4 regions of the Marinobacter sp. GH_1 genome follow, and region 3 is predicted to be linked to each of the others. Evidence: predicted binding sites of a transcription regulator. Region 3 holds the regulator's gene; each other region holds the start of a gene.

Region 1 (7,802 bases), 1.2 Mb from region 3:
CTGAAATTGGGGTCAGACCCCCGGACATTTCGCTCCATCAAATGTCCTGGGGTCTGACCCCAACTTTTATTTGAAGCGGACGACCAGCTCGTGCAGGTCTTTGGCGATGTCGCCCATCTCGCGCACGCTTTGGGTGGATTCCTCGCCCTTGACCAGGTTCTGTTCCGCCATGTTGGAAATGCGCTCGACCTGTTCGTTGATCTGATCAGAAACCTGAGCCTGCTCTTCAACGGCGGTGGCCATCAGCAGGGCCATTTCAGCGATAGTGACCACATACTCGGCTATGTCTGACAGGCTCGCCTGGGCTTCGAGCATCTTTTCCAGGCCATTATCAGCGGCGGTTACGCCGGTTTCGGCGACCTGCACCGATTGCTCGGATTTGCCAATGAGTTCGGACACCACACCATGAATCTCCTTGGTCGACTCCCGGGTTCGGCGGGCCAGGTTTCTTACTTCATCGGCCACCACTGCAAAGCCCCGGCCGTGTTCACCGGCCCGTGCTGCCTCTATGGCGGCGTTCAGGGCAAGCAGGTTGGTTTGCTCGGCAATGTCTTCAATAATTTTCGCGGCAGAGGCAATCCGGTGCGTTTGTTGGGCCAGATCGTTAACCGATTGGCCGATGTTGTGCACGGTCTGCTTCAAATCCTCGATGGCGGCCCGGGTAGAGTTGATGGTGGCAACACCCTGATCCGACGCCTGGCGGGCGCTGTCCGCCTTGTCGGCAGTCAACTGCACATTCTGTGAAACCTCACCGATGGTCACCGACATTTCATGGATGGCAGCCGCCACCTGTTCGGTTTCCTGCTGCTGCTTCTGCATGGTTTGCTGGGTGTCGTAGGCAATTTCAAGGTCCCGCGTGGTGTGCGACCTCATCGCCGCAGATGAATCCTCCAGCCGGGTTAGCACCGCGTCCAGGTGCGCCCTCTGGGCCATAACCGCCACTTTCAGCCGGCCCAGACTTAGCCCGTCATCGGTATAACTCCGGGCAGCGAGATCACTGGTAAAAGTGCGACCCATCTGATCCATCACAGAGTGAATAAGCTTCGAGCGCGCCCCGGACGCTGATATGTGCCGGCCCAAAAATGCCAACGCCAGCAGTCCCGCTGCACCGTCAACCTGCCCTGCGCCATACAACAACGCGGCGGCCACCAGGCCTAAACCGGCAAGCATATGGGGCACGGAGGGCAAGAGGGATTGCAACCGGCTTCGATGCATACCCTTCCGAATGCCGGCATACAGCTTCTCGGCGCGGGCCACATCCTCCCGGGCAGGGCAGGAGCGAACCGATTCAAAGCCGATGATCTCGCCGTTCTCCGTCACCGGTGTCACGTAGGCACTCACCCAGTAAAAATCACCGTTTTTGCACCGATTCTTGACCAGCCCCATCCAGGGTTTGCCGGCTTTCAGACACCCCCACATTTCTGCATAGGCCTCGGGCGGCATATCCGGGTGGCGAACGATATTGTGGGGCTGGCCAATCAGCTCCTCGCGGTTGAAACCACTGACATCGACAAAGGCCTTGTTGCAATGCTGAATCTTGCCTTTCAGATCGGTGGAAGAAATCAACTTCTGGCTGGGCAAGAAGGTGCGCTCGGTATTGGTAACAGGAAGGTTCTTTCGCATACGAACTCCGTAAAGCGCAAATTGTTATATAGTAATTCCTGTGAAGTATATCGGCTCGGCTCCCAATTTCTGTAGGTGCAAGTTGTAAGGAAGTGTTCAAGTACAGTTATAGAAAGAAATCGGAGGGTTTGCTTGAAAAATAAACAATGGGGTCAGACCCCAAGACATTTGATGGTGCCAAATGTCCGGGGGTCTGACCCCAAAGGTGGGATTAGAAGTTGAAGAGGTTGCCGAACAGGCCTGCGAAGGTTTCCGGCAGTTCGGTCAGGTTGCTTGGGTCGAACAGGTCGCCCAGAGCCATCAGTTCCTCGATCAGGTCGCCAATCACCGGCAAGTCACTTTCGCCGAAGTTTGCCGGGTCCAGCAGGGTGAGGAGGTCACCCAGCAGGGGCAGGTCTTCCGGCTCAAAGGGTGTGTCCATCTCGAACAGGTTTTGCAGTCTTTCGATGAACTCATCCGCCAGTCCGAATTCTCCGCCGTCTGGGAAGCCGCCGGCATCCAGCAGGCTAATCAGTTCGCCAATCAGGGGAAGATCCTCAGGGTTGGGCATGCCGCCGCTTCCGCCGTCTTCCGGTGCCAGTGCCAGCAGGGTGTCAAACAGGGCTCCGCCCAGGTTCAGAACGCCGTTGGGGCCAACGAAGGTTTCAAAACCGTCGAAAACAGTGATGGAAGCCAGGCCGCCAAGATCAACCCGCACCAGGGAGCCTTGCAGCAGGCCAATGTCTGCCAAGGCTTTGGCGTCTTGCTGATTGGTCAGCTCGCCCAGCACCGGAATCATTGCCACGGCATCCAGCACCGTCATCAGGCCGTCTTCCAGCGGAGCGGGCAGTGGCAGGCCGTTATCGTCTACAAGGCGAAGTTGCAGCAGGCCACGGTCGTTTTCCTCGAACAGGTCGGCCAGCTCGGGCGGAACGGTGCTCATGTCGCCAGAGGCCAAGCCCTCAAACAGCCCCAGCAGAAGGTCCGGAACCTGTTCCGGGTTACCGCCAGTGAAGGCGTCCGCCAGAGCGGTGATCTGGCTTTGGCCCAGGCCCAGATCCAGTGCCAGGGTGCAGTTAACGCCGGGCTCTCCGTTGTTTACGGATTTCGGATCACAAACCGCGACCACCCCCGTCAGGAAGTTCAGAAAATCAACGCCATCCACGTTCGTGGTCGACATGCCACCAATCTGAGTGCCGTCGTTCAGAATTTCAGACAGGCCCTCAATCAGCGGCAGCTTCAGAATGAGCGCGTTGTCCAGGCTGTTAAGGCCGTCCTCCGAATCGCCGAACGCCAGCGGGTCCAGCAGGGTTCCGCCCAGTTCATTCAGGGCCGCGCCCAGCAGCGGGATCTGGTTGATCACGCCTTCATTCAGGGCCAGCACGAGCCCACCGGTTCGGAACACAACCGAATCCGTCGATTCCGCACCATTGCCGGCAAGATCGGTAATGCCGTTGGTGGTGATGACGCGATAGTAGGTTTGTCCAGACAGGTTCTGATCAGGCGTAAACTCAATGGAGTTGCCAACCACACCGATGGCGCCGGAGACCACGCCTACAACATTGCCATTATCGTCCAGTTCCTGAACAACAAAGGTCTCCTCATTAACGGTAGTAGGGTCAACCGGCTCACTGAACTCCATGAAAATGCGAGTATCAGGCGACGCCATGGTTTCGCCATTCTGTGGGCTGGAAGCCGCCACGGTCGGGCTGGTGGTGTCTTCTTGAGTAACGTCGCCGGTGGTAAAGCTGGCGGCATTTTTGGTGCCCAGGGTTTTGGCGGTGTCGTTATCCGGGCAATCGGCTTGCAGGCCAGACAAAGCTTCAATGGTGTGCTCGGTATTGGCGCTCAGATTGCCCTGTGGGTTCAACACCACAGACTTGCCCATTACTCGAGGGCTGCCCTCTTCAAGCGCCACCTGATTGACGCCGTTCAGCAAGCGAACGTGGGCCGCCACGCTGGCTGGGTCAACATTGGCGTTAAAGGTGATTCGCACGTTGCTGTTCAGCGCCACATCGCTTGCGCCATCTGCCGGTACGAATTCCGTCACCGCAAAAGTGCTGCTTGAGGATGCGCAGAACTGCGCCTGCTCAGTCTGGTCCCGCGTCGGGTCCTGAGGTACGGAGACTCTCGGGTCACCCGGGCCTTCACCACTGCCGCCGCAGCCTGCCAAGGCCAGTGAAGAGGCAATACCCAATGCTGTCAAAGTGCGTTTTGTAATCGTCATGATCGCGTCCTCTGCTTATTTCTTCATGATTTCGGTGTGCTCGCCGGAGACAACGGCCTCCACTCGGCGGTTCTGTGCACGACCTTCCGGTGTGTCGTTCGAAGCAACGGGTTGGGATTCGCCCATACCCGATGTGGTAATCCGGTTGCGCATAATGCCGAATTCGTTGATCAGCACCTTCATCACCGCATCGGCTCGGCTCTTGGACAGCCGCTGGTTGTAGCTGGCGGAACCGGTGCTGTCGGTGTGGCCTTCCAACAAGATCGTGGAGGTGGGGTATTCCTTCATCACCTTGGCCAGCTTTTCGATGTCCGGGTAGAAGGCTTCGCGTACTTCGGTTTTGTCCAGCTCAAACTCAACGTAAAGGGTTTCGCGAATTTCCCGGGTAAGCTCTTTCGGGCAGCCGTCGGCATCCACCAGGGCGCCTTGCGGGGTGTTCGGGCACTTGTCCAGTTCGTCAATCACGCCGTCGCCGTCGGAGTCTTTGGGCGGTGCAATCACCGGCTCGCGCCGGGGCGCAATCTCAGCACTGGGTGCCGCGGGGAACTTGCGGTTAAACAGGTAGTGAATGCCGGCAAAGTACTGGCCGTCCACATAGCCGTCTTCCAGCTCGGTACGGGCGCGCACGCCGGCCTCAAACATAAAGCGGGGCGCGAGCATGCGCTGCAGGCCACCTTCCAGGTAGAGGCTGTCTTCGTTCTTGCTGTCACCACCATCAATATCCAGGTTGGTGTTGCTGTAGCCGCCGCCGGCGAACGGGCGCCAGCCACCCAGGCGGAATTTGCCGGGGTGAATGCGGCCACCCAATGAAAAGCGCCACAGTTCAATATCGACATTGTTTACGCGGGTTTCCGGCTCGGCGTAACTGGCCTGGCCGAACAAACTGAAATTGGGGTTGAACTGGTGGGTAATGTTGAGGCCACCCTCCCAGTAATTGGCCAGGTTACCCTCCACCGCGGATTTATTGCGGGAGTTGCCGGAGTCGACATAGCTGCCCTCCAGTCCCAACGTGGTGTAACTGATCGGAAAGTTTTCAGAAGCGGCGGCCAGGCCGGGCGCAAGGGCGGCACCGAACAGTGCAGCCAGAGCCAGAATGCGTCGTTGCATGGATTATCTCCTTGTGATCTCAATGCAAAATCAGTATAAGTTGTATTATGCGATACGCAAACAAAAGATTACACAATTTCACGTTAATTGACACTCTGGCCCGAGCGGCTTGCTTTGCGCAGGGGTAGGGGCGGCTTAATGGCCTTTTATGCAGTGGTGCAGCAGAGAAGGGGTCAGGCGTTTTCGGGTAGGGAGAAGCGAAGCGTTGTCTGCGGTGGGATCACGGTAATCTGGTCGTCCAGAATGGCGTCCAGGTTATAGATGGTGACGAACTTGGCGGTACCGAAGCGGGTGACGGCGTCATAGGCAATGGCCGTTAACTCCCGATATGGGGCCAGCTCCACCAGTTTGTCCAGCAGGTCCATCCGGTTGGAAGGCTTGCGGGGGAAATCCTCACGGGGAGCGCATTCTGCGTCCAGCCACTGGTTCCATAACCGGTTAACGTCGTCCAGCACTTCCCGGTTGGCCCGCAGGGGCAAGTTGAGGAAGCGGCAAGCGTTGAAGGTAGACAGCTTCTGCTTATTGCTGTCCCAATCGCCAATATCGACTTTGATATCGGCAAAGCAGACGCCCAGGCCTGTCGATGCGCTTTCACGAACGGCAGCGCCGATCAGACTGCCAGGGCCCTTGTTGCCATAGAGGAGGGTAATGCCTTTACGGGGAAGCTGAAAATCCGGCCCCTGAAAATAGTCAGGTTGGCAGATGGTGTATTCTGCAGGTTGCTGTTCGCCCTCGTAGAAGAAGAACGTTTTGGTACCAATGGCAGACACGGTGGCTTTACACTCCGGAAAATCAGCATGATGAAAGCCTGGGTAATGGTAAGTGCACTATTTTCTGCACCTCAGAGCGTTTGCTCAATGTCTATCAGAAGCACCCAGACTGTTCAGCTTCGTATGGTAACATTGAAAAAATATTATACAAAAACGAAAGCGTGCCATTTGTGATTCAGTGTGGATATTATCAATGAGTATTAAAGGATAAAGGCAAAGCATGGCAAGAAGCGAACTCACTCACCCGTCAAAACCGATCAACGGCCAATCCCTGATGAGCCTCAAAGCAGTGCTGGAGAGCTACCTTGGTGGCGGCGAAGTCCGTGATCTTGATCTGGCCATGCTGATGAACGTCCCGTTGAATCGGTTGAGCCAGCTTAAGCGAGCGAAAAGCTCTATCGAAACGGTCGGGCGAGACGTAACGCCCGATGAAACCCTGGGCCTGGCCGATGACGACGACGCGGTGGCCGAACTTCCCGGATTGCGGCCAAGCCAGGCCATTTTGGTGCGGTTGCTGCTGAAACACCCGGAGTGGGTACCCATTCCGTTGCGCCCCTCCCACCCGGAAGTGTTTTCCCTGCTGCAGCCGTTTATGCCGGGGGCGGATGGCAGAACACCCAACAAGGCGGGCTTTGCGCCTTTGTTTGGCCGCTCGTATATTTCTTCCTACAAACTGCTGTCGGAGAGCGCTGACGGCTCCCAAGGGGCCGGTTTGCCCATCATTCGCCTGCAGCGACTGGTGGTGGCAAAGTATGCCCGTGCATTCGCAGACGCACTCGCGGCATTGGCCAGCAAAACCCCAGAGGTGCCCGCTGATGTCCTGGCCACCGCAAAGAACCTGAATGGCTGGGCCCTGCTCCGCGAGCGGGATTCACTAACGGACTGGATGAATGATGAACTGCTGCTGAACTTCGAAAACGACGTGAATCAGCGCTTTCAGGTCTGGTTCAACGATCAATACCTTGGCATCCTGCAAGACGAGGCCGCCTCACGGGATACCAGTCCTGAGCAGGCGATCGAGAAAGGTAAATGGACCAACACCGAAGAGGTGTCTGACCAGAAACTGGCCTCCTATAGCCGCGCCCAACGCCCGATTCTGGGTCGCAGTGACAGCCCCTTCTCATTGTTCCGGGAAAGCTTTGGCCTCACCAGTGCCGAGGCATACTGGGTATTTGGTATTCAGGTAAAAGCCTTCTATCGATTCCGCCAGCGGGCGAACCAGCGTATCGATGCCCCTACCTCTATTCTCCTGCGTTATCTGTTCCGCTACCCGGACGATATCGATCTGTTCATGCCGGTACCGGCCTCTGGTCGTGACATTTTCGATGCCATCCAGCAGGAAGATCCGGACTTCAAGCTGAGCCAGCTGGCGCCTTTGTTCGGGGCATCCAGGGTAATGAGCTATGAATTTGCGGAGCCAGAGGCCGCTTGTCCATTCTTCGCCCGCCGCCTTGCCACCGTTTTCTGGCAGCAAAGGCAGAAAGGGGAACCAATCTACCGGGCCATGCGTGAGTGTGTAGAGGAGGAGGTTATCGCCCGTGGGCTGGACCTCGGACAGTTCTGGCGGGATGGCCGTTGGCACAAATAGCCTTGAAACTTGGCATTTCGGGCAAATAACTTTACAAACCTTTTCAGTTATAAAGGTGTCAAGTCCGAATAATGCAGTTAGGATGAAATTGTGATCACGGAACCATGATCGAATGCGCCCAGTTATTCTGTACGCATAAATTAGAAGCTGGATTCATTCGGAAAACAAATAAATGCTATTTTGTTATATAAAGAGGCCTGGTCATGAAAAATTACAATATCTCGAACCTGCTTTCTAAACCGTTCGCCGGTTCTCGTCAGAAGGGTGCTTCCTCGCTGGAGTATCTGATGCTTGGGGCGGTCATTGTCATTATTCTGGGGGTGGTCATCGCAACCGCCGGCGACGAAGGCGGCATTGGCAGTAAAATAGTTGATACTTTCAACTCCCTGCTTGGCAACGCTCAGGATCAAGTAGACGCCAACTAATCAACAACTTGTTTGTGCAGTACAAGTATTGATTTGCATAGGTGCCTTATGACTATAAAAAAAGAAAAAGGCGTTATTGCTCT
Region 2 (7,802 bases), 2.0 Mb from region 3:
GCGCCGCGCCCTGATCGGCCGGCTGAAGAACCGGAATCCCCATCGCCTTCAAGCCTTCCAGCATCTGGCTGGTGCGGTCGGGAACCTCCTGAGGCTGACGCATCTGGCCACGGGTGAAATACGTTTTGGGAATATGCAGATCCTGCGCCGGATGAAAAAATGCCTTCATTGAACCGCCTCCTCGGGAGTCTGGAAATACTCTTCCGAGTATAGGCAGTGACACTGAGGGGTCAACGAAACGCCGGCCGCGTTTTTTACACGCTGCCTTTACAGGCCGGCGATCAGCATCCACTATGAAAGACGTTCCAATACACCCGCGCCCCGTCGCACCCGGGCGCACCCAGGTTATTGAAGAGGAGCCGAAATGATCGAGTCACCACTGCTGAAAAACCTGACAGGCTACATCGGTGGGCGCTGGACCGACAGTGCCGGCGGCAACACCTTTGATGTGTTCAATCCAGCCACCGGTGAAGTGGTTGCCAAAGTGCCGTCCATGTCAGAGCAGGATGTGCTGGATGCCGTCGAGGCAGGCAAGTCTGCGCTCCGGCTCACCAACCCCTGGCCCATCGAGACCCGGCGCAAGTGGCTGGAAGACATTCGCGATGGTTTGAAAGAACATCGCGAGGAAATTGGCCGAATCCTGTGCATGGAGCACGGTAAGCCGTTGAAGGAAGCCCAGGGCGAGGTGGACTACGCTGCGGGTTTCTTCGATTACTGTGCCAAACACGTCAATGCCCTGGATGCCCATACCATCCCGGAGAAGCCCAAGGATTGCACCTGGACCGTGCATTACCGGCCCGTTGGCGTGACCGGCCTGATCGTACCCTGGAATTTTCCCATTGGCATGATTGCCAAAAAGCTCTCGGCTGCCCTGGCGGCTGGCTGCCCGTCTGTGATCAAGCCGGCCAGTGAAACACCGCTGACGATGGTGGCCTTCTTCAGCGTGATGGACAAGCTCGGGTTGCCGGATGGCATGGTCAATCTGGTCATGGGCAAGGCCAGCATGATCGGCAAGGTGTTGTGCGAGCACAAAGATGTGCCGATGCTCAGCTTTACCGGTTCCACCGAAGTGGGGCGCCGGTTGATTCTCGATACGGCGGAGCAGGTGAAAAAACTGGCGCTGGAGCTGGGCGGTAATGCGCCGTTTATCGTCTTTGACGATGCCGACCTGGACGCCGCTGCTGACAACCTGATCGCCAACAAATTCCGTGGTGGCGGCCAGACCTGCGTGTGCGCCAACCGGATTTTCGTGCATGAAAAGGTCGCGGAAGCTTTTGGCCAGAAGCTGGCTGAGCGGGTTAACAAGATGACCGTTGGCGATGGCATGAAAGACGGGGTCGACATTGGCCCGCTGGTTAACCAAGCCGGTTTCGACAAGGTCAAACGCCACCTTGAAGATGCCCTAGAGAAAGGCGGCAAGCTGGTGGCCGGCAAGCAGCCGGCGGAGTTGGGCAAGGGTCTGTTTTTCCCGCCCACCGTGGTCATGGGCGTCAATCGGGACATGTGTTGTTATCAGGAAGAAACCTTCGGCCCATTGGTGCCCATGGCGCTGTTCCGTACTGAGGAAGAAGTCATCGATGCCGGTAATGACACCGAGTTCGGCCTGGCGTCCTACGTGTTCACCGCCGATGCCGAGCGTGCCCAGCGGGTCGCCGCTGGCCTGCGCTTTGGCCACGTTGGCTGGAACACTGGAACCGGCCCCACGCCGGAAGCGCCTTTTGGTGGTATGAAAGCCTCCGGTATTGGCCGTGAAGGTGGTCTGGAAGGCCTGTTTGAGTTTGTGGAAGCGCAGACGGTGCCCAGAGGTTTCTGATCATCAACCTCAAAACGGCAAAAAGGCGAGCCTCGGCTCGCCTTTTTGCATTTCAGAGCCGGAGCTCAGGGCGTCAGGATCACCTTGACGCTGTCATCCACATCGGCGGAGTCGATGTAACCAATGGCACCGGGCGTGGAAGCGACCTGGGCTTTCATGGCGGAGGCATTGCCCGCTTCTTCCGGCGGTTGGCCACGGCCGGTGAACACCTGCTGAGACCAGAAGGCTTTCAGCTGGGCATCGTTACGGCCGGTGACCTTGCTGTGGAACTCGGCGCGGGTCGCGTCGCCTTCCGGCAGCTCGAAGGGGTTGGCACTTTGGCCATCCGGTAGCGCCTGACTGCGGTTCAGGTACAGATCACGAACTTGATTGGAACTGATGCTGTCCGGGCCACTCGGGTGACCAATAATCACCACATCTGCCAAGGCGAGGGGGCTGGCCATCAAGCAGGCCGCTAACAACAGGCTAAGCTTCTTCATGGGGCCTCCTTAAAACGCTGAGTCGATTTTCAGGGTGTAGACGTTGGTGCTGCTGGCGTTGCTTTCCAGCATGTAGGCGGTGTTCAGATTGCCAAAGCCCTTATCGAGCCCACGAACGTGGGTGATGTCTGCTTTGATGGCTACGCCCGGGGTGATGTCCCAGCGAGTACCAACGCTGTATTCATTGCGCTGGTAGTTGAGGATCGACTCCGGCACCACGCCAGGAATAAAGGCACCCGTGCGCTCGTTATCGTCCTTGCTCTCTGTCCAGCCTGTTGCAACATACGGCGTCCAGCTGCCGAAACGGTGACCAACAGACAAGTAAGCGGAGTCGGTATCGGCGAACTTGCCATCGACTTCTACCCGCGTGACTTCACCGATGATCTGCCAGCTGCCGTTGTCATAGCTCGCGCCCAGACCATAGAAGTTCCCTCGATCGCCGTCGGCGAGTTGGGTGATCCCAGCCGGTAATGTAATGCCGCTCTGTGCCGCCAGCGCGCCCAGTCGTGTCGCATCAATATCGGCTTCAGCCGTTGCAGCAACGCCCCGGATGGTCCACACATAGTCGGTCCAGCTCAGGTTCAGGCCGGCTATGTTGCGCAGTTGCACATCCCCCGAGTTACCGTCTTCGTCGGTAAAGCCTGTGAAGAAGTTGGCATTCAGTGAGGAGTTATCGAAGTTCCAGTTGTAGCTGGCATCGGCCCCCACATAGCTGGTGACAGCAATCGGGCCGTACACGCTCTGGGGCGGACGGGCCCAGGGCTGGGCGTAGCCAACTTCCAGAGAATCCGAGTACATGAAGAACGGAATACGCATTTTGCCGGCACGCAGCTGCAGGTTGTTGGTGGGGCGGTGGCTCAGGTAGGCCCATTCGACTTCTGGCTCCCAATCATCGGCGCCACGGCCAACCAGCTGCATCACAATCTGGCTTTTCTGGGTAACGTCAAAAGTACCCTGAAGCGCGAACAGGCTCAGGTCTTTGACTTCGGATTCTTCGGTGATACCAGCGTAGCCCGCGTCGTTACTCGCACGTGCGTAGCCGGTGCTGAAAAAGCCGTTAAACCGGACGCCGGTGTTGCGGGCCGAGTTCAACTGCTGCTGCATGGCGTTCAGCTGTTGCTGCATGCGCTCCAGGGTTTGCTCGGTGTCTTGTGCCATGGCGGGTGCGGCGGTGATCGCCAACGCCAAGGGCGCGACGGAGAACAGTCTCTTCATCAGGTACATCCTAGTCTTTGGTTAGGTATTAAACGCGGAACTGGCCGGCAACGCTCTGCAATCCATTACTGACGTCCTGGATCTTGCGGCTGACGTTGTCCAGCTCATCGGTGCTTTCCATCACCGCCTCGGCGTTGCGATGCATATCGCCCATGTGGCCGGTGACTTCGCTGAAGGTGGTGCTCTGCTCATAGGTGGCAGCAGCGATTTGTTCGTTCAGCTCGCTGATCTGCTGAACGTTTTCAAGGATCTTGCTCAGGACCTCGCCGGACTCAGTGGTGGCATCAACGCCCTCACGGGCCATTTCCACGCTGCCCTTCATGGAGGTAACGGCGTTACCTGACAACTTCGACAACTCGGAAATCACCTGCTGGATTTCTTCGGTTGCTTTGTGGGTGCGCACGGCCAGTCCCCGTACTTCGTCTGCCACCACGGCAAAACCTCGGCCGTGTTCGCCGGCGCGGGCAGCTTCGATGGCAGCATTCAGTGCCAGCAGGTTGGTTTGTTCAGCGACGGTTTGAATCGTTTCCAGCAGCCCGCCTACCTTCACGGAGAATTCGTCAAACTGGTTTACCAGGCCTGCAGTCTTTTCGATTTCTGCCATCAATTCCCGGATGGTGCTGATATTGCTGTTGACCTTTTGCTGACCGGCAGTGGCAAATTTTGCAGCGTCTTGAGTCTGGTCAGACGCGGACGAGGCAAAGCCCGCCACTTCTTCAACGCTCTTGACCAGTTCTTCAACGGAGTTTCGGGTTGAGGAGATGGCTTGGGCCTGCTGGCTGATGCGCCCCAGGTTGGTCCGGCTGGTGCCGGCCAGGTGCGAGGCAACACTGTTAAGTTCACCAATATCCTGCTGGATCGTTGCGAAAGACCCGTGAAGTTTCTCAACGAACTTGTTGAATTGGTTCACCAGTGCCCGGAGTTCGTCCTTGCCCTCGTAATGAATACGGGAGGTAAGGTCTCCTTCGCCTGAGGCCATGTTGCGCAGAGAGCTGATGATCTGGTTCAGGCTGCTTGAGATCGAGCGGCCAATAATCAGGCTCAGGGTGACCAGGGCAATCAATGCCACCACCAGAATGACCAGTGACACGGTGCCAGCCTCACTGGAGGCGGCCGTGGTGTTGTCAATGGCCTGGATCAGGCGTGCTTCCATGGTGCTGCGCATGGCGTTCAGGTCATTCCGCAGCTTTTCCAGACGATTGGCGTTGGCGGATGCCTCCTGGCCGATCCGGTTGAAATCGGCGGTGCCCTCAATAATGGCCGTGGCGATGCGCGTTGCGTTACCGTAATAGGTCTCGAGGTCTCTGCTCAGGCTGCTTGCCTGTTGGCTTAAGCCTGGGTTGAGCGCAGCGATCTTGCGGAGATTGGCTGCAATCTCATCTTTCAGATTACGGGTGGCGGCCAGTTGTTGGTCGTCGCCGGTGGTGACCGCGCTATTGACCTGATTTTCGATCAGCTGTAACCGCCCCTGATTAATGGTGGATAACTCAAGAGATGGATAGAGCTGGTCGCGCACCTCGGTCAAGCGCTCGGAGTTGTTGCGTTCGGTGATAATGGAAAACGTCTGGCTGACCACAAAGGCGGTAACGGCAACCACAACCAGCAGGGCCAGTTTGTGAGAAATTTTGAGTGATGAGAGCATGTTGTCAGTCCCTGTCGGTCAGTCCTAAGACTTTAGTCGGCCGGCATTCTAGGTTGTTTTTTGAACGCCTGACACAGAATTAATGTGTCAGTGTGTTAAAGGGTGTATCGGCTGAAACGCCACTCTCTTGAAGGTTACTCATTGAAATTTCAGGTGGTATACCCGTTTTTAGGTAGGATCTCAGGACAAAGGACGTAGTTGATCAGGCCTGATACAATGCCCTGTAAATTTAAACAGTGATGAAGTCTATCTCCATGGATGTCTCCCACATTATCGACCCCCTGAACGACGCCCAGCGCGAGGCCGTTACCGCCCAGAACGATCACCTGCTGGTGCTGGCCGGCGCGGGCAGTGGTAAAACCCGTGTACTGGTGCACCGGATTGCCTGGCTGATGACGGTAGACCGGGTACCGCCCACCGGTATCCTGGCGGTGACCTTTACCAACAAGGCCGCCAAGGAGATGCGCTACCGCATCGAAGAGATGATGAATATTCCGTCTCGGGGATTGTGGTTCGGCACCTTTCACGGCATTGCCCACCGCCTGTTGCGTTCCCACTGGAAAGACGCCGGCCTGCCGGAGAATTTTCAGGTGCTGGACAGCGACGACCAGCTGCGCATGATCAAGCGAGTGATGCGGGAGTTCCAGATTGATGAAAGCCAGTGGCCGCCCAAGCAGGCCCAGTGGTTCATCAACAGCCAGAAAGACGAAGGCCTGCGCGCGGATCACATCCAGGAAAACCCGGGCGACCACTTCACCAGCATCATGCTGAAGATCTACCGCCAGTATGAAAAGCTCTGCCAGCAGGGCGGCCTGGTGGATTTTGGCGAGCTGCTGCTGCGCTCCCACGAACTCTGGTTGCATCGGCCGGAATTGCTGAAGCATTACCAGCAGCGTTTCCAGCACATTCTGGTGGACGAGTTCCAGGACACCAACACCATTCAATACGCCTGGTTGCAGGTGCTGGCCAGTAACCGCGTTCCGCTGACCGTGGTGGGTGATGACGACCAGTCCATCTACGGCTGGCGTGGCGCCAAGATCGAGAACATACAGCAGTACCAGCGGGACTTTCCCAATGCCCGGCTGGTCAGACTGGAGCAGAACTACCGCTCCACCCAGATGATCCTGAAGGCCGCCAACTCGGTGATCGCCAACAACCAGGGCCGTTTGGGCAAGGAATTGTGGACCGACGGCCCGGATGGCGAGCCCATCAGCCTGTACGCCGCGTTCAACGAGCAGGATGAAGCCAACTACATCGCCGATTCCATCAATGCCTGGGTTAACGACGGCAATCTGCGCAGCGAATCCGCCATCCTGTATCGCTCCAATGCGCAATCCCGTGTGTTGGAAGAGGCGTTGATGCGCCAGGGCATTCCTTACCGGGTATACGGCGGCCTGCGCTTCTATGATCGCCAGGAAATCCGCAACGCCCTGGCATACCTGCGCCTGGTGCAGTACCACCGGGACGACGCCGCCTTTGAACGGGTAGTAAACATTCCCACTCGGGGCATCGGTGCCAAGAGCCTGGCGGAATTGCGGGAATACGCCACCGAGCAAGGCATTTCCCTGTGGGAATCCGCCGAGCGACTGTTGGCGGCGGGCCAGGTCAAAGGCCGGGCGAAAACCGGGTTGCAGTCGTTTATGGACATCATCAACGGCTTGTCTGAAATGGTCGGTGAGGCGTCATTGCAGGGCCTGATGAAACAGGCCATCGAAGCCAGTGGCCTGAAGGACTACCACGCCAGCGAGAAAGGTGAGAAGGGCCAGGCGAGGGTAGAGAACCTGGAAGAACTGGTGAACGCGCTGTCGGATTTTGAAGTGGAAGACGGTGTCGATCCGCTGGCGGAGTTCATCGCCCAGGCAGCACTGGATGCGGGCGAGGCCCAGGCCGATGCCCATGAAGACAGCGTGCAGTTGATGACTCTGCACTCGGCCAAGGGCCTGGAATTCCCGCTGGTGTTCCTGGCGGGTGTGGAGGAAGGTTTGTTCCCTCACAGCATGTCGCTGGAAGAGCCGGGGCGCATGGAAGAGGAGCGTCGGCTGGCCTATGTGGGCATTACCCGGGCGATGAAAAAGCTGGTGCTTACTTACGCGGAATCCCGCCGTTTGTACGGGCAGGAGAAGTTCCATGCGTTGTCGCGGTTTGTGCGGGAGATTCCGGCGGATTGCCTGCAGGAAGTGCGGTTGCGCAATACGGTGACGCGCCCGGCGATGGTGGGGCGTCCCAATGAAAGCATGTTCAGCCAGGATTCGGCCCAGCAGTCCGGTTTCAGCCTCGGCCAGCGCGTTCGTCATCCGAAGTTTGGTGAGGGCATCGTGATGAACTCCGAGGGGACGGGGCACCACACCCGCGTGCAGGTGAACTTTGATGAAGGGGCCAAGTGGCTGGTGTTGGCTTATGCTCCGTTGGAAGCCTGCTAGTTCAGGAGTGTCGCACAGGGTTGGGTAGGCCTTTCCAAAACACGCTCCTTCGGCACATCCATGTGACGCTTGGGCTCCGCCATCCATGGCTCCGCACAGTTTTGGAAAGGCCTACCCAACCCTGCGCCCCAAGCAATGTGTTGGCCGCCGTTACATCAGAACCGCGTAAATCACACCCGCCAACGCGATGCGGTAGAGAACGTAGGGCCACATGCCTACCTTGTTCAGCCACT
Region 3 (7,802 bases):
CCTGGATGCCATCTGGATTGAGCCAGACAAGAAAGACCAGGCCCAGACCCTGGGCTATACCGTGGTGGATGCCAGCACGGTGGTGGCTACCCACCTTAACCAGATTCTGCAAAAGCACGCCCATGAACTTATCGGCCATGAAGAGGCCCAGAAGTGGCTGGACCAGTTGGAGAAAATGGCTCCGAAACTGGCGGAGGAGCTGGTGCCTACGACGATTTCCGTGAGCGTCCTGCTGCGGGTACTGCAGAACCTGCTCCGGGAAGAAGTGCCGGTCAGGGATATGCGCTCCATTGCCGAGGCCATTGTTAACGTGCACCCCAGAAGCCAGGACCCGAAACTGTTGACCACCCTGGCTCGCCAGGCGCTTCGCCGAATGATCGTTCAGAGCATCTGTGGCAACGATGCCGAGATTCCGGTGATCACTCTGGATCCCGATCTGGAACAGTTATTGCTTAAGTCTGTTCAGCAGAGTCAACAATCCGGCGGACAGGAAGATATTGGCCTGGTGCTTGAGCCCAACATGGTGGAAAAGCTGCAGCGGTCTCTTCAGGACAGTGTTCAGCGCCAGGAAATGCTGGGCAAGCCGGCGATTCTTCTGGTTTCCGGGCCCTTGCGGCCAGTGCTGGCAAAGTTTGCCAGTTATGGGGTAGAGCGTTTGCATGTGCTCTCGTACCAGGAAATTCCGGATAACAAACAGATCACGATAGTCGCCTCTGTTGGCCAGTAAGGCCGGCAGGGCAAGGCGAACACCCGATTCGGGCACGCCGGTGGAGGATGAAGCGTTATGAAAGTACAACGGTTTTTTGCAAAGACCATGGCCGAAGCCCTGAAACAGGTCAGTCATGAGATGGGGCCGGATGCCGTTATTTTGTCCAATCGCCGGGTGGACGGAGGCGTCGAAATTGTGACGGCCCTGGACTATGACGAAAATATGGCACGCCAGCGCCTTGGCGAGAAAGCGGCACAGGCCACCAACGGCTCGCGCCTGGCGGAGCTGCAGGCAGACCAGCATCGTCGGTTGGAAGAAGAGTTGAACCGATCGCGCAGTCGCATTCGCGAAGTGCGGGAGAAGCGGGCGGGTGTCGGCGCGGAATATGATCGTGCACTGGCTGATGACCGGCCGGCTGCCGACTGGTCAGGTGAGTTGGCTGGTGGATCGACCTCGGTGGGCAATGCGGGTGGCCGACCAGAGGCGGGCTACTCGGATGAGTTGGCGAGCATGAGAGCGGAAATCAACTCCCTGAGAGAGATGGTCAGCGGCCGTACCTCGGTACCCGAGAAGCCTGCAGTCGCGGCATCCAATGCGGTTCAGCAGAGGCTTGCAGAGCGGCTGCAGGAATTTGGCCTGGGCGCGGAACTGGCAACCTCTCTGTCCCGTCAGCATCGCGCCGGCAGGTTGGAAGATGGTTGGAAGCAATCCCTGAAGATGCTGGCCACCGGCGTACGTACCGCTCGGGAACACTGGCTTGAGGCCGGCGGCGTCTATGCGCTGGTGGGGCCAACCGGGTCTGGGAAGACCACCACCATTGGCAAGCTGGCAGCCCAATATGTACTGGAGCACGGGCCGGATTCCCTGGCGTTGGTCACCACCGATCGCTACCGGGTGGCAGCCCATGAACAGCTGTTTGTGTTTGGCCGTATCCTCAATGTTCCGGTCCGGGTTGTGGACGAGAGTCATTCCCTGGATGACATTCTGGACGAATTGTCAGACCGGCACCTGGTTCTGATTGATACTGCCGGGCTGACCAGCTCGGATCGCGGTTATCAGGAACAGCTGGCGGAGTTGGCCCGGAGCGATCACAATATCCGTACCCATCTGGTCGTGTCTGCCACCAGCCAGCCGCGCATCATGAAATCCGTGTGGCATTGCTATAAGATGGCTAACCTTGCAGGCTGCGTCATGACCAAGATTGACGAAGCGCTGACACTGGGTGAGTCTTTGGGCTTTGTCATGGAAACCGGCCTGCAAGTGGCATGGTATACCGATGGCCAGAAGATTCCCGAAGACCTGCACCGGGCAGAGGCCATTCCTCTGGTGCGGTTGGGCGTAGAACGCCTGAAAACAATGCAGCACGGCCAGGCCGCTGCAGAAGGGGCCTGAGGCCCGGTGGTACAGCCGGTGCGCTGCCGTTTGTGCCCACACAAGAACGCAGTAAGAGACTGATAACAGTATGAGCAGACCACATCCGGTTCAGGTGATTGCGGTTACCGGCGGCAAGGGCGGTGTCGGCAAGAGTAATGTGTCCGTCAACCTCGGTATCGCGCTGGCCCAGAAAGGCCGGCGGGTGGTGTTGCTGGATGCAGACCTTGGCCTTGCCAATATCGACGTGCTGTTGGGCATTACCGCCAATCGCAATCTGCAGGATGTGCTCAGTGGCGAGTGCGACCTCAAGGACGTTCTGGTCAACGGCCCGGGTGGTATCAAGATTGTCCCCGCATCGTCCGGCACCCAGCGTATGACCCAGTTGAGCCCGATGGAACATGCAGGGCTGATCAACGCCTTCAGCGAGCTGGGTGACCAGATTGATGTGCTGATTGTTGACACAGCAGCCGGTATTTCCGAGTCGGTCGTCAGTTTCCTGCGGGCCTCCCAGGAATTGCTGCTGGTGGTGTGCGATGAGCCTACCTCCATTACCGATGCCTATGCCCTGATCAAACTGATGAATCGCGACTACGGCACCAACCGTTTCCGTATTCTGGCGAATCAGGTGCGAAATGAGCAGGAAGGCCGGCATCTGTATGAAAAACTGACCCGTGTCACCGAGCGTTTCCTTGATGTAGCACTACAATATGTAGGTATCGTGCCTTACGACGAAGCCGTCAAAAAAGCCGTTCAGCGGCAGCGGGCCGTTCTGGATGCCTATCCACGGGCTAAGGCGTCGCTGGCGATCCGTGCCCTGGCAGAGAAAGTGGACAGCTGGCCGCTGCCATCATCGCCAAGAGGGCATCTGGAGTTTTTCGTGGAGCGGCTCGTCGAAGTCTGATCTGAATCCAGTCCTATAAGAAAACCGGATACATGACATTGGCGAAAAACCTGGGAATCTACCATCAGGCTGGCGCAAAAGGCCCCTCTCAGCTGATTGAGGAGCATGCGCCGCTGGTCAAGAAAATCGCCCTTCATCTGATGGCCCGTTTGCCGGCCTCGGTTCAGCTTGAAGATCTCATGCAGGCCGGCATGATTGGCCTGCTGGAGGCTGCGCAACGATACTCAACCGGCAAGGGTGCCACCTTCGAGACATACGCGGGTATTCGAATCAGAGGCGCTATGGTGGATGAAATCCGCAAGGGCGACTGGGTGCCGCGCTCTGTTCATCGCAATGCCCGCCGTATCGCGGCAGCCATCAAAACCGTGGAAGACCGCACCGGGCGCGAGGCCCAGGATGTCGATGTTGCCGAAGAGCTGGGCATTGACCTGTCGGAATATCATGCTTCCCTGGCAGACGCCAACAGTGGCCGACTTTTTAGCCTTGATGAGCTCAATGAATCCGGGGAGCTGCCGATAGAAGAAACAGAGGCCAGCGATAATCCCCTGGATGGCATTTCATCAAATGCATTCCAGAAAAGCCTGGCAGAGGCAATCGAAGAGCTTCCTGAGCGAGAAAAGCTGGTGTTGAGCCTCTACTACCAGGAAGAGCTCAACCTGAAGGAAATCGGCGCGGTGCTGGGCGTCAGCGAGAGCCGGGTCAGCCAGATTCATAGCCAGGCGGCCTTTCGTCTCAGGGGGCGGTTGTCCGATTGGCGGGAAGACGAGCCAGAATAAACCGGGCCGGCGCTGACCGCGCGGCGCGTAACTGTGTAGATTTTGGTAACCGGCGCTTTACAACGCGGCCAAACACCACACAATAAGCGGTTAAAGCAGCGGCCTGCTAGACTTTCAAAAGGCTTAATGAAATCCGGGTGTTACTGACTGGAGGTCCCATTGGACAAAAACATGAAAATTCTCATTGTGGATGACTTTTCCACAATGCGGCGAATCATCAAGAATCTGCTGCGCGATCTTGGCTTCACCAATACGGATGAAGCGGACGATGGCAACACTGCATTGCCCATGCTCAGGAGCGGCAAGTACGACTTCCTGGTGACCGACTGGAACATGCCTGGCATGTCGGGTTTTGATCTGCTCAAGGCGGTGCGGGCAGACGAGAACCTGAAGAACCTGCCGGTGCTGATGGTAACCGCGGAGGCCAAGCGTGACCAGATTGTGGCGGCGGCGCAGGCCGGCGTTAACGGGTACGTCGTCAAACCGTTTACCGCTGCCGTTCTCAAGGAAAAGATTGAGAAGATCTTCGAGCGAATCCAGTAACCAGAGGTCGGATGGCTGTCATGACTGACAAGAACGAGAACCATCAGGGCCTCGACCCGGAGGTAACCGAAAAGCTCCAGCAGCAAAGCTCCGAACTGGCCGAATGCATCAGTTCCGGCGATTACGCCCGTGCGATGTCGGTGATCAACGAGCTTAGTGAAGTTCGCGACCAGAGCCTCTATCGGGAAGTGGGGCGGTTGACCCGGAGCCTGCACGAGGCTATCCGGAATTTTCAGATAGACGCCCGCAGTGCCGAGCAGAAAGAAGCCTTGTCCAAGATGTCCGATGCCTCGGATCGGCTGGCCTACGTTGTCCAGATGACCAGCCAGGCGGCTAATCGCACCATGGACCTGGTCGAAGAAAGCATGCCGGTGGCGCATACCATGCGCGACGAAGCGACCGCCCTGCGAGACGAATGGCAGCGGTTGCGTCGTCGGGAAATGGAGCCGGCAGAATTCCGGGAGCTGTACGGCCGCATTGATCGCTTCTTTGCGGGCCTGGCCACAGATTCCGATACCCTGTACAGCAACCTGTCAGAAATCCTTCTGGCCCAGGACTTCCAGGATCTTACCGGGCAGGTTATCCAGAAAGTAACGGCTCTTGTGAAAGAAGTCGAAGAGAACCTGCTTGGCCTGGTGGTGATGGCCAGCCACGTGGACCAGCTCACCGGCACCGTGCACCAGATTGAAGAAAAAGAAGAATCGGCCGAAAAAGGGGTAGGGCCTCAGATCAAGGCTGAGGAGCGTGATGATGTAGTTTCGGGGCAGGACGACGTTGATGACCTGTTATCCAGTCTCGGTTTCTGAACGATTATAGAGGGTGACGCATGGCGTTTGATGCCGACGAAGAGATCCTGCAGGACTTCCTGGTTGAAGCCGGCGAGATTCTCGAAAAGCTGTCCGAGCAGCTGGTAGATCTTGAGCAGCATCCGGATGACAGCAACCTGCTCAACGCCATCTTCCGTGGTTTCCACACGGTCAAGGGCGGTGCCGGGTTCCTGCAGCTCGAAGCGCTGGTCAACTGCTGTCACTCTGCGGAAAATGTGTTCGATATCCTCCGCAACCACAAGCGCAAGGTCACCTCCGAATTGATGGACGTGGTGCTGGAAGCTCTGGACCACGTCAACGCCATGTTTGATCAGGTTCGTAACCGTGAAGAGCCGACTCCGGCTCCGGACGAATTGATCGCTGCGCTGGATGAACTTGCCAAGCCGGAAGGCGACACGGCAGCGCCGGCACCGGCAACGCCAGAACCCGAACCTGCCGCCGGTGCGGGCAATGATTCCGGAGATATTACCGACGAAGAGTTTGAGCAACTGCTGGATGCCCTGGCCGATGAAAAAGGTGCAGAGCAACAGCCGGCGGCCGCACCGGAAAACACCTCCGCCAACGACGCCGGGTCAGACGGCGACGAGATCACCGACGACGAATTTGAAGCCCTGCTGGACCAGTTGCATGGTAAAGGCCAGTTTGCTGGCCCCCCGGTTGTTGATAACGACACCCCGCCGGAGCCGGAACCAGAAGAGCCGGCAAAATCATCCACTGGTGATGATCTGATCACCGATGACGAGTTTGAAAACCTGCTGGATGAGCTGCATGGCAAAGGCAAGAGCCCTGGTGCGGCCCCCGCAGCGGAGACCAAACCTGAGCCTGCGGCCAAGCCTGAGCCAAAGAAGCCGGAACCAAAACAGCCGGAACCCGCCAGGCAGGAAGCCAAGCCGGCAGCCCCCTCCGCCCCGGCAAGAGATGCGGCGCCCGCAGCCGAGACCACCGTGCGGGTGGATACCAAGCGCCTTGACGACATCATGAATATGGTGGGTGAGCTGGTACTGGTCCGTAATCGCCTGCAGCGCCTGGGCTCCGAGAGCGAAGATGAACATATGCACAAGGCGGTCGCCAACCTCGACGTGGTGACCACCGATTTGCAGGCGGCGGTCATGCAGACCCGCATGCAACCGATCAAAAAGGTATTCGGGCGCTTCCCACGGGTGGTACGAGACCTGGCCCGAGGGCTGAAGAAAGAAATCAACCTGGTGATGCACGGGGAAGAAACCGACCTGGACAAGAACCTGGTCGAAGCGCTGTCCGACCCGCTGGTTCACCTGGTAAGAAACTCCGTTGATCATGGCATTGAAATGCCAGAGGTGCGGGAAAAGGCCGGTAAGCCCCGTGCAGGCACTGTGACCCTGTCAGCGGAACAAGAGGGGGATCATATCCTGCTTTCCATCTCTGACGACGGCGCGGGTATGAACCCTGATGTTCTGCGCCGAAAAGCGGTGGAGAAAGGGCTGTACGACCAGGACGCCGCAGATCGACTGACCGATAACGAGTGTTTTAACCTGATTTTTGCCGCTGGTTTCTCGACCAAGGAACAGATATCCGATGTTTCTGGCCGAGGCGTGGGCATGGATGTGGTGAAAACCAAGATCGGCCAACTTAACGGCCAGATCAACATCGTGTCTGAACAGGGCAAGGGCACCAGCATTATTATCAAGGTGCCGCTCACCCTGGCGATCATGCCTACGCTGATGATCATGCTGGGCGATCAGTCTTTCGCCTTGCCCCTGGTGAACGTGGTTGAAATTTTCCATCTGGATCTGTCGAAAACGAACATCGTCGATGGCCGGGAATGCATTGTGGTGCGTGACAAGGTATTCCCGCTGTTCCACATCAAGCGCTGGCTGGTACATGGCGCGGCTGGCCAGAAAGAGCCGGAAAACGCCCATGTGGTGATTGTGGCCATGGGTACAAAGCAGGTCGGGTTTGTGGTGGACCAGCTGATCGGCCAGGAAGAGGTGGTGATCAAGCCCCTGGGGCGGGCGTTACAGGGTACGCCCGGTATGGCCGGGGCCACCATCACCGGTGACGGCCGCATTGCCCTGATTATTGACGTACCCAGCCTTCTTCAACATTACGGTTAGCGGTACCGGGGCAGATAACATGCAGGATTGTTTAGGAGAAATGGATGACAGTTTCTGTCCTGGTCGTTGATGATTCAGGGTTCTTTCGCAAACGGCTGACGGAAATCCTCACGGCCTCGGGGCAAATCGAGGTTGTTGGTGCGGCAACCAATGGCCGTGAAGGGGTGGAGCTGGCCGAAAAGCTGCGCCCTGATGTGATTACCATGGACTACGAAATGCCCGTGATGGATGGTATTTCGGCGGTTCGTGAAATCATGAAAAAGCACCCGACCCCGGTGTTGATGTTCTCATCTCTGACGTATGAGGGTGCGCGGGTTACTCTGGATGCCCTGGAAGCCGGGGCAGTGGACTTCCTGCCCAAGAACTTCGAGGAAATTGCCCGGGATACCAGCCAACTTCAGAAAATCCTCATCGATCGGATTCTTGACGTGGCCGGCAGCAAGCCCAGCGGTCGTTCTGCGGCCCCGGCTGCACGCCCGGCAGCTCCGCGTCCCGGGGTTTCGCGCCCGGCTGCCCCGCAGCCTCCAGAGCGGCCCGCCAGACCGGTAACCCGCGACCGCTCAGCCCCGGCCCCAGTCC
Region 4 (7,802 bases), 1.4 Mb from region 3:
AGACTGTTGGCGTAATCCTTGAAGGCAAACCCCAGCGCTAGGCCCAGGGCCCCGAAAATTGCCACCATGTTCTCAAAAGACGGCTCCACCAGGATGGGCACCACCGTCACAATGGTCAGCACAATAATCAGTAACCGCAGAAGCGGTACTGACGCCAGCAGGTAAAGCCTGAGTTTGCCCCCGAGCTTCCCCGCGAGGGCCGGAAGCAGCTTCTGCACCAGCATGATCACTAAAGATGCCAGTATCACCACCATCAATGCATTCAGCAACGCGTCAGTAGTGATCGAAGCAAATGTCTCCTTGAAACCGAAATCGCCCATCCAGATCTCCTAGAAACCATCCACGGGATAGCCCCGGGCCTGAAGGTTCTTGCGAACGGCGGAGTACCCCAGTGGGGTGACCCGATACACATCCGATTCAGGTGCTCGGCCAACCAGCTCGGACCGGATTAGCCGGTCCAGAGTCAAGGCAATATCCTGTTTCTGTAGCCCGGTCACCAATGCCACCTGCTCGGTATCAAGGCCGTCGTGCAACAACAAAGCATGCAGAATGTGGCTCGGCTGTCGCCCGGCACTCGCAGGCACCGAGGGCAGGCTGATCTGATCCAGCGGAGCAACCCAGCACCGACGCCCGGCCAGCCGGACAACTTCCTTGCCCGAGTCTTCATCGTCTTTCTCGGGCCGGGCCCGCAAGGTACGTTGCCAGATAGCGAGCGCAACACCCCGGTTGCCCCGGGCAAGGGTTGCCAGGTCCTGGTTAAAGCTGCTGTATTTCAGGTCAGAGTCCTGCCCGGGTGCCGGCAGAACATACAACCCATCGCGGGTCATTCTGGCAGTAACCTGCTGCTCTCCCTGGCCGGACGCCAGGTAATCCAGCCACCGGGTCAATTGCTCACCAGTCAGCGGCGCCAGGGTGTAAGGTGCCAGGCTGAGCTCCGGTGAATACTGGCGCCAGAACTGCCAGCACCAGCTGGAACAGCCAACCATGCCATTACCGGCATGGTCCAGCGCGATGCGAGCGAAGAGTTCCCGAAGCAGATTCAGCCCGCCCGGATGCCTGAGCCAGAAATCCGCAAGTTCCGGAATCACCCAGTCGCCGCCGGACAGTTGTTCGTCCCACCAGGCGCCAGCGTCCTGCTCTGTCATCAACAGGTTATCCGGAGGTGTCAGCACTCTCCGGGACAGGCAGCGCAGGGCTTCCTTCACCCCGGAAAACGGAGGCGCCACCACAAAGTTCACCTCACGATGGCAGGCTCCGTCACGGTGTAGCTGATCGAACTGGTCCACCAATACCTGCGCCAGCAATGCGGCATCCGGTTCCGGTGCAAATTCCTTCAGCCGATCCCCAGACAGCATCGGCAGATCATCCAGGCTCTGGAATGCCTGCTCCTCCGGACTGATACCGGCTCTCAACTGGTCAAGAATGTCCCGAAAGGCGCCGCGGATGGTTTTCTGAACCGAGGTCTCAGGGGTTTTCCATTGGTCCAGCGCAATCAGTCCGCCAGGCAGATACGGGTGGTCTTCTACAACGTCATTCGCCAATGCGATACTCCCGCCAGATTATTCCGGAACCAGCCAGCTCAGGGACTGAGATAAGCCAAGCCCTGCGTCGCCCTGCACATCATCCATCATAGCCATGAAGCGTTGTTCAAAGCCCCAGGGCGGATTCACCACCAACAAACCTGAACCGACCATGCCGCGCTCCGGCGGTTGATCCAGCCGCACCTCATGGCGCAGGATCTTGCGCAAGTCGCCTTTTTCCAGCTCGCTGATCAGGCGCCGCTCCAATCCGCTGGTGAGGATGGGATACCAGATAAGATAGACCCCGTGACGGCATTTTTTCCATGCCTTGTGCAAAGTATCCGAAACCTGCTGGTAATCGTCTTTGATCTCATAGGAGGGATCTATCAGGGTCAGCAGTCTTGGCTGGGGCGGAGGCAACTGTCGGACCAGTCCTGCCAGTCCATCCTGCTGCAGCACCCGGACACCGGCATCACGGGCCCAGATTTCCAGGGCTCGCCCCTCGGACGGGTGCAGCTCAAAGGCCGTCACGGAATCACCAGGGCGGGCAAATTCCGCAAACCAGGCGGGAGAACCGGGATAATGGGCCAGGGTTTCACCAGCACCATTATGACCTGCCAACACCTCCAGCATCGGGCGCCAGTCCGTTGACGCCAGCCTCTGGCGCATGGCCCACAATCGCTGGATACCGCTGTCGGCCTCCGCCGTTTTCCTGGCCCGGTCGCTGGCCAGATCGTATATGGCACTGCCGGCGTGGGTATCAAAACAGGCAATCGGGGTCTTTTTCGCCTGCATCATGGCCAGCGCAAGCGTGAGGGCAGCGTGTTTTTGCACATCGGCGAAGTTGCCAGCGTGAAAGGCGTGAAGGTAACTCAGCATATCGGGCTCCTGATCTCAGGCGCCCATTAAGCATCACCTGCCGGGCCCAGGCAACCCTGCTGGAAGCCCGCAGCGTGGCACTTGCACCCTCCAAGCCGGTGATCAGGCACCCGGCAACCTGCTATGCTTGCGCTCTTGTGAAATAAGGAGAACAACCTTGCCTGGCCAGAGTAACGCCCCCGTTGACCAGCTGTATGCCCTCATCGCTAACGAAGAAGACGCCAGGGTCTGCAAAGACATTCCCGAAGAAGCTTGCCGGGAGGTGCCCAGGAATTTCTTTCTGATTCTTGCGGCCAATGTTTTGACCAAGCTCGGCGACCTTTTGATCAGCCCGAAAACCGTTCTGGCGTGGATGATGAGCGCCGTCGGCGCCCCTGCCCTGGTGGCCTGGCTGGTGCCGATACGGGAATCCGGTTCCATGGTGCCTCAAATGGTGATTGCCGCCTGGGTTCGGCGCAAGGCGGTGCGCAAGTGGTTCTGGACACTGGGTAGCTTCGGGCAGTCAGTCAGCGTGGTTGGTATGGCCGCCAGCGTCTGGTTTCTGGAAGGTTATGCTGCCGGCCTGGGCATCATTGCAGGGTTAGTGGTGTTTTCCCTGGCCCGGGGCTTTTGCTCGGTGGCCATGAAAGACGTTCAGGGCAAGTGCATCCCGAAAACCCGTCGGGGCCGGTTGTCTGGCCTTGCCACCACCATTGGCGGCTCCCTGACGGTCGCCATGACCGCTCTGCTGTTCTGGGATCGTGGCGATCCAACCCTCGGGTTCTACAGCCTGCTTCTGCTGCTCGCAGCCGCGCTGTGGATCATCGCCGGTGTTCTGTTCGCCAGTGTGGAAGAATTCCCCGGTGAAACCGGCGGCGGCAACAATGCCATGACCGAAGCCATTCAGAGTTTGTCGCTGCTGAGAGACGATGCGCCCTTTCGCCACTTCGTGGTAACCCGTGCCCTGCTGCTATGCTCGGCCTTGGCGTCGCCCTATTTCGTAGTGCTGGCGCAGAAGCAATCGGATGTCGGCTGGATGCTTGGGGTGTTTCTGTTGGCCAGTAGCTTGGCCAGCTCGGTCAGTGCCAGTTTCTGGGGCTGGGCGGCAGATACCTCAAGCCGGCGGGTCATCATACGGGGCGCAGCCATGGCCAGCGCCGTCTGCCTGTTGGTGGGCTTCAGTGCCTTGATCTTCGGACCGGGTGTAGGTGGTGCCTGGTTCTACCCCGCCGCATTCTTTGTTCTGAGCATCGCCCATGCCGGTGTGCGCCTGGGGCGTAAAACCTACCTGGTGGATATGGCCGGAGGCAACAAACGCACAGATTATACCGCCGTCAGCAATACGGTGATCGGGGTTCTGCTGCTGGTAACCGGGGGGCTTACCGCCGCGCTGTCGCTGATTTCAGACATCGCGGTGATTATCGTGCTGGGGCTGATGGGCTTTACCGGAATGGTCAGCGCCCTGCGCCTGAAAGAGGTCACCGAAGACTGAGCGTCCCGTTACTGGGGTGCCTTGCCGTCGTTCAGCGCCAGGGCGCCTTTAACGATGCGATAAATCACCCAGATGGCCATCCCCAGAAGGATAAACCAGCCAATAATAACCATCAGGGTAAGGGTGCCGATGACCAGCCACAGCAGGCCAATCCAGAAGGTGCGGATCTGCCAGCGGAAATGGGGCTCAATCCAGGTGCCACGCACCTCATCCATCTTGACGTAGTTGATGATCACCCCGACCAGCGCAGTGATCCCGCCAAGAAAGAATGCCAGTCCCTGCAGAATATAGACAATAATCGCCAGGTTGCGGGCCGCATCCGTACCCTGCGGTTTGTTCTGATCCGATTCAGCGGGAATAAACTCAGGCTCAGCCACGGGCAACTCCTTTCAACCAAACCCGCAGCATAGCAGCGAACCTCAGTGCCCGGAAGGCCGGTAACCTATCCGGAAACCACCCCAGTGCTTGCCGTTGACATAGATGGGCACCGACAGGTCATGCATGATCTCACCGGTATCGCGCCGGTAGGTTTGCAACAGCATGTCCTGAGTGTGACTGCCGCAACGAATACCGGTGCGATCATTGAACAGTCGCTTGCTCCGGCTTTTCACCAGATCCACTTCGGGGTTACCGGTGGGCGGGTGGGCAAAATCCCGATTGTGGGTTGGCACGTAGCCATCCGGGGCGCAGGCAATGGAGAAGACGATGGCATCGTGGGAATTCTTGATGCTCTCCTGCACCGCTGGCAGCACCTGGTCAGTGAAACGGTCGAAGGCGCTGCTGTATTGCTGGGGGTTGGTGTTCGGGATCGGCTCTCGCTTCTTCTCGAATAGGGCCGATTCGCTCAGTTTGCCCTGCTGAATGGCCTGCTCAAAAAGCTCACCGATCTGGGCGGCTCCCGCACGCGCCTGATCAAAGAACGATCGGTGGTAACTTTGACTACTGTTCAACGCGAACGCGGCATTGGCGTTTTCCGCCAGTTCCATCAGGGTGGCCGCCTGGCCCGCCAGAGAAGCCACACTACTGTCACTTTCAGCAATATGATCTCGCACCGATTCAATGACAGAGAACACCTGTTCCAGACTCTGCTCATTGGCCTGGTCAATCTCTGCAATACGGGCAACCTGCTGCTGCACCCGGTCGGATTGGTCGCGAATCAGATCCAGCTGCGCGCCAACGCTTTCAACGGATGTCAGCCCCTGCTCCACGGAGCGGGCCAGGTCCTCAATTCGGGCAACGATCAGGGAAGTATCGCCCTGGATTTCTTCCAGGGTTTCCGCCACTTCGCTGGTCGCTTGTGCAGTGCGCCCCGCCAGCTGTCGAACCTCATCCGCCACCACCGCAAAGCCCCGGCCCTGATCACCGGCCCGCGCTGCTTCGATAGCGGCGTTCAGGGCCAGCAGGTTGGTCTGCTCAGCAATGCCCTGGATGGTAGAGGTAACGCCCTGGATCTTGGTGGACTTTTCGTTCAGAGCCTGAATCAGGCTGAGATTCTCGCCCGACTGCTGATGCACAATCCGGACACTTTCAATAGCGGAAACCAGCGCCTGGCGCCCCTCAACGCTGACTTCCCGGTTCTGCAACGCCATGGTGGCGGCGTTGGTGGCCTGCTCGGACGACTCACGAACAGACTCGGTTATCTTGCCGGCGTAATCGGCCATCTGGGCGGTTTCTTCCACCTGCCGGTCGAGGCGTTTTTTCACCTGATCCGCCGCGTAGGACACTTCGGCGGCGGAAATGGCGTTCTTGTCGGCACTGTCAGACAGGGTTTCCACCAGCGCCTTGCCGGCACGGGCGTCCTCCAGCAACTGCTGGCATTGGGCTCTCAGGGGGTGGCCTTCCGCAAGCGAGCCATCGTTCAGGCCGGCAATGCCTTTCTCGATCGGCTCCAGTACCCGCACAATCAGATAACCGGCGGCCACCACCAGACCAAGCACCAGGCCAATCAACATCGAGGCCGCATCCAGCCCTAACAACGGTGCCACCCACAGACAGGCAATGCCGAGCGCAACAGCAATGCCCACCCCCCAAATAATTGCAGCGCGATCGAGTAAGCCCATGGTGCCCTCTTCTTTATCATTGCGTACGCAAACATTTTGTTATTTAAGGCCAGCGTTGAGAGTAAAGAAATGATTCAGGTTAATAACTGCTACTTTAGTGGATTCTGGATGCCACTATCTAACCATTGTACCGTTTATCGGCGGTTCCAAGGATCTCTGAAGGTTGCAACAAAAAATGCATCATTCGGTCACGTAACAGACACCACCCTGTCACTCAACAACTTTTAAATAACTCCCACAACACTAACCAATGTGATGGGAGACCTCCATGTTCAGGAAAAAGCAAACACTCGTAGTTGATAACAGCGGTATCGATCCAGTAACCAACTTCAGTAACAATGAAAGCTTCCAATCCGTGCTTTCATCTCGCATGGAGCGCCGCACGGTTCTGAAAGGTGCAATGGGCGCATCACTGGTAGGTTTCTTCGGATTATCAGTGGCCGGATGTAACAGCAGCTCCTCCGACAATAGCGACACGACGACTCCCGACGGCGTGGGAACCCCTCAGGTCAGCTTTAAGGCTATTCCCATCTCAAGAGAAGACTCCATAGTTGTTCCAGAGGGCTACAACGCCCAGGCACTGGCCCCCTGGGGGACACCGCTGACCGGCAGCTATCCAGACTATCGCGCTGACGGAACCAACTCGGGGTCGGATCAAGAGCAGCAGGTTGGCTCGCACCACGATGGCATGCACTTCTACCCGATCGACGTCAAAGAAGGCGGCAGCAGCTCCGAGGAAGGACTGCTGGTGATGAACCATGAGTACGTGGATGTTCCCGTCCTCCATGCGAACGGCCCCAGTCTGAACGACGGCCAACGTCCAGCCGATGAAGTTCGGAAGGAAATTGCTGCCCACGGCATTTCAGTCGCCCATATTCGAAAAGACGAAAATGGCGTTTGGGACATCGTCCACGGCAGCCCATACAACCGCAGAGTAACAGCCGGCACGCCAATGGATATCGCAGGGCCCGTTCGCGGTACCGACCTGGTTGTATCCCGCTACAGCACCGATGGGACGCGTACTCGCGGCACGATCAATAACTGTGCTCACGGCGTAACACCCTGGAATACCTATCTGACCTGCGAAGAGAACTGGGCGGGTTATTTCGTCAATAAAGGCGAACGCAACAAAGAACAGCTTCGGTACGGAGTTAGTACCAATAATGGACGGTATTCGTGGGAACTGGCAGACGATGGCGCTGACGAGTACATTCGCTTTGATGTCACAGCCAGTGATGGATCTGCAAAAGACGACTATCGCAACGAAGCCAACACGTTTGGCTGGATTGTAGAAATTGATCCGTTCAATCCCGAAAGTGTTCCCCAGAAGCGCACTGCGCTGGGCCGATTTGCCCACGAAGGCATCGTTTTCCAAGAGCCGATTGAAGGCGAACCACTGGTTGCCTATTCCGGCGATGACGCCCGCTTTGAATATATCTATAAGTTTGTATCCAAGCAGCCGTACTACGCTTCCTCCGCAGGTGGTTACCTGCTGAACGAAGGCACGCTCTATGCGGCCAAGTTCAATGATGATGGATCGGGTGAATGGCTGCCACTGTCAATAGACGACGATGCTTTTTTCGCCAGAATGACAGCGGCCGTAGGGACCACGGTTGGCAACATCACCTTTGAAGAAGCCTTTGCTACCCAAGCCGAGCTGTTGATGAACTCACGCTTGGCAGCCGATATCGCCGGCGCAACAAAAATGGACCGTCCGGAGTGGGGAGCAGTTCATCCGAAAAATCGCGACGTCTACTTTGCGTTGACCAACAACACCAGTAGAGCCGAAGAAGACACCAACAACTCGAATCCGCGCGCAAACAGCATTTCCGGCCACATTATTCGGTGGACTGAAGCAAACGGAAATCCTGT

Evidence for each region. Region 3 encodes FliA, which starts transcription of late flagellar genes. Its sites were predicted from a motif close to CTAAAGTTTNNNNNNNNNNNGCCGNTAA; they were not measured.
Region 1: ACNSOI_RS13020 (methyl-accepting chemotaxis protein) is a predicted target of FliA. The motif match lies at 1,671-1,698, and genes of this name have one in related genera.
Region 2: ACNSOI_RS18195 (methyl-accepting chemotaxis protein) is a predicted target of FliA. The motif match lies at 5,254-5,281, and genes of this name have one in related genera.
Region 4: ACNSOI_RS13920 (methyl-accepting chemotaxis protein) is a predicted target of FliA. The motif match lies at 6,065-6,092, and genes of this name have one in related genera.

Annotation. Positions count from the first base shown of each region.
Region 1 is NZ_CP184460.1:2,853,835-2,861,636, reverse strand. It holds gene ACNSOI_RS13025 (parallel beta-helix domain-containing protein) at 1-4, shown strand, start outside; gene ACNSOI_RS13020 (methyl-accepting chemotaxis protein) at 67-1,623, opposite strand; gene ACNSOI_RS13015 (Ig-like domain-containing protein) at 1,835-3,829, opposite strand; gene ACNSOI_RS13010 (OmpA family protein) at 3,845-4,936, opposite strand; gene ACNSOI_RS13005 (hypothetical protein) at 5,110-5,706, opposite strand; gene ACNSOI_RS13000 (hypothetical protein) at 5,927-7,294, shown strand; gene ACNSOI_RS12995 (hypothetical protein) at 7,498-7,719, shown strand; gene ACNSOI_RS12990 (TadE/TadG family type IV pilus assembly protein) at 7,768-7,802, shown strand, end outside.
Region 2 is NZ_CP184460.1:3,979,043-3,986,844, reverse strand. It holds gene ACNSOI_RS18215 (histone deacetylase family protein) at 1-169, opposite strand, end outside; gene ACNSOI_RS18210 (NAD-dependent succinate-semialdehyde dehydrogenase) at 365-1,813, shown strand; gene ACNSOI_RS18205 (substrate-binding domain-containing protein) at 1,879-2,292, opposite strand; gene ACNSOI_RS18200 (hypothetical protein) at 2,302-3,507, opposite strand; gene ACNSOI_RS18195 (methyl-accepting chemotaxis protein) at 3,536-5,149, opposite strand; gene uvrD (DNA helicase II) at 5,404-7,569, shown strand; gene ACNSOI_RS18185 (undecaprenyl-diphosphate phosphatase) at 7,720-7,802, opposite strand, start outside.
Region 3 is NZ_CP184460.1:1,626,695-1,634,496, forward strand. It holds gene flhA (flagellar biosynthesis protein FlhA) at 1-727, shown strand, start outside; gene flhF (flagellar biosynthesis protein FlhF) at 785-2,101, shown strand; gene ACNSOI_RS07465 (MinD/ParA family protein) at 2,172-2,984, shown strand; gene ACNSOI_RS07470 (RNA polymerase sigma factor FliA) at 3,017-3,760, shown strand; gene cheY (chemotaxis response regulator CheY) at 3,920-4,303, shown strand; gene ACNSOI_RS07480 (protein phosphatase CheZ) at 4,324-5,109, shown strand; gene ACNSOI_RS07485 (chemotaxis protein CheA) at 5,130-7,223, shown strand; gene ACNSOI_RS07490 (protein-glutamate methylesterase/protein-glutamine glutaminase) at 7,268-7,802, shown strand, end outside.
Region 4 is NZ_CP184460.1:3,063,943-3,071,744, forward strand. It holds gene ACNSOI_RS13895 (mechanosensitive ion channel family protein) at 1-320, opposite strand, end outside; gene ACNSOI_RS13900 (hypothetical protein) at 330-1,541, opposite strand; gene ACNSOI_RS13905 (23S rRNA (adenine(2030)-N(6))-methyltransferase RlmJ) at 1,560-2,399, opposite strand; gene ACNSOI_RS13910 (MFS transporter) at 2,557-3,870, shown strand; gene ACNSOI_RS13915 (DUF4870 family protein) at 3,879-4,247, opposite strand; gene ACNSOI_RS13920 (methyl-accepting chemotaxis protein) at 4,290-5,930, opposite strand; gene ACNSOI_RS13925 (PhoX family protein) at 6,199-7,802, shown strand, end outside.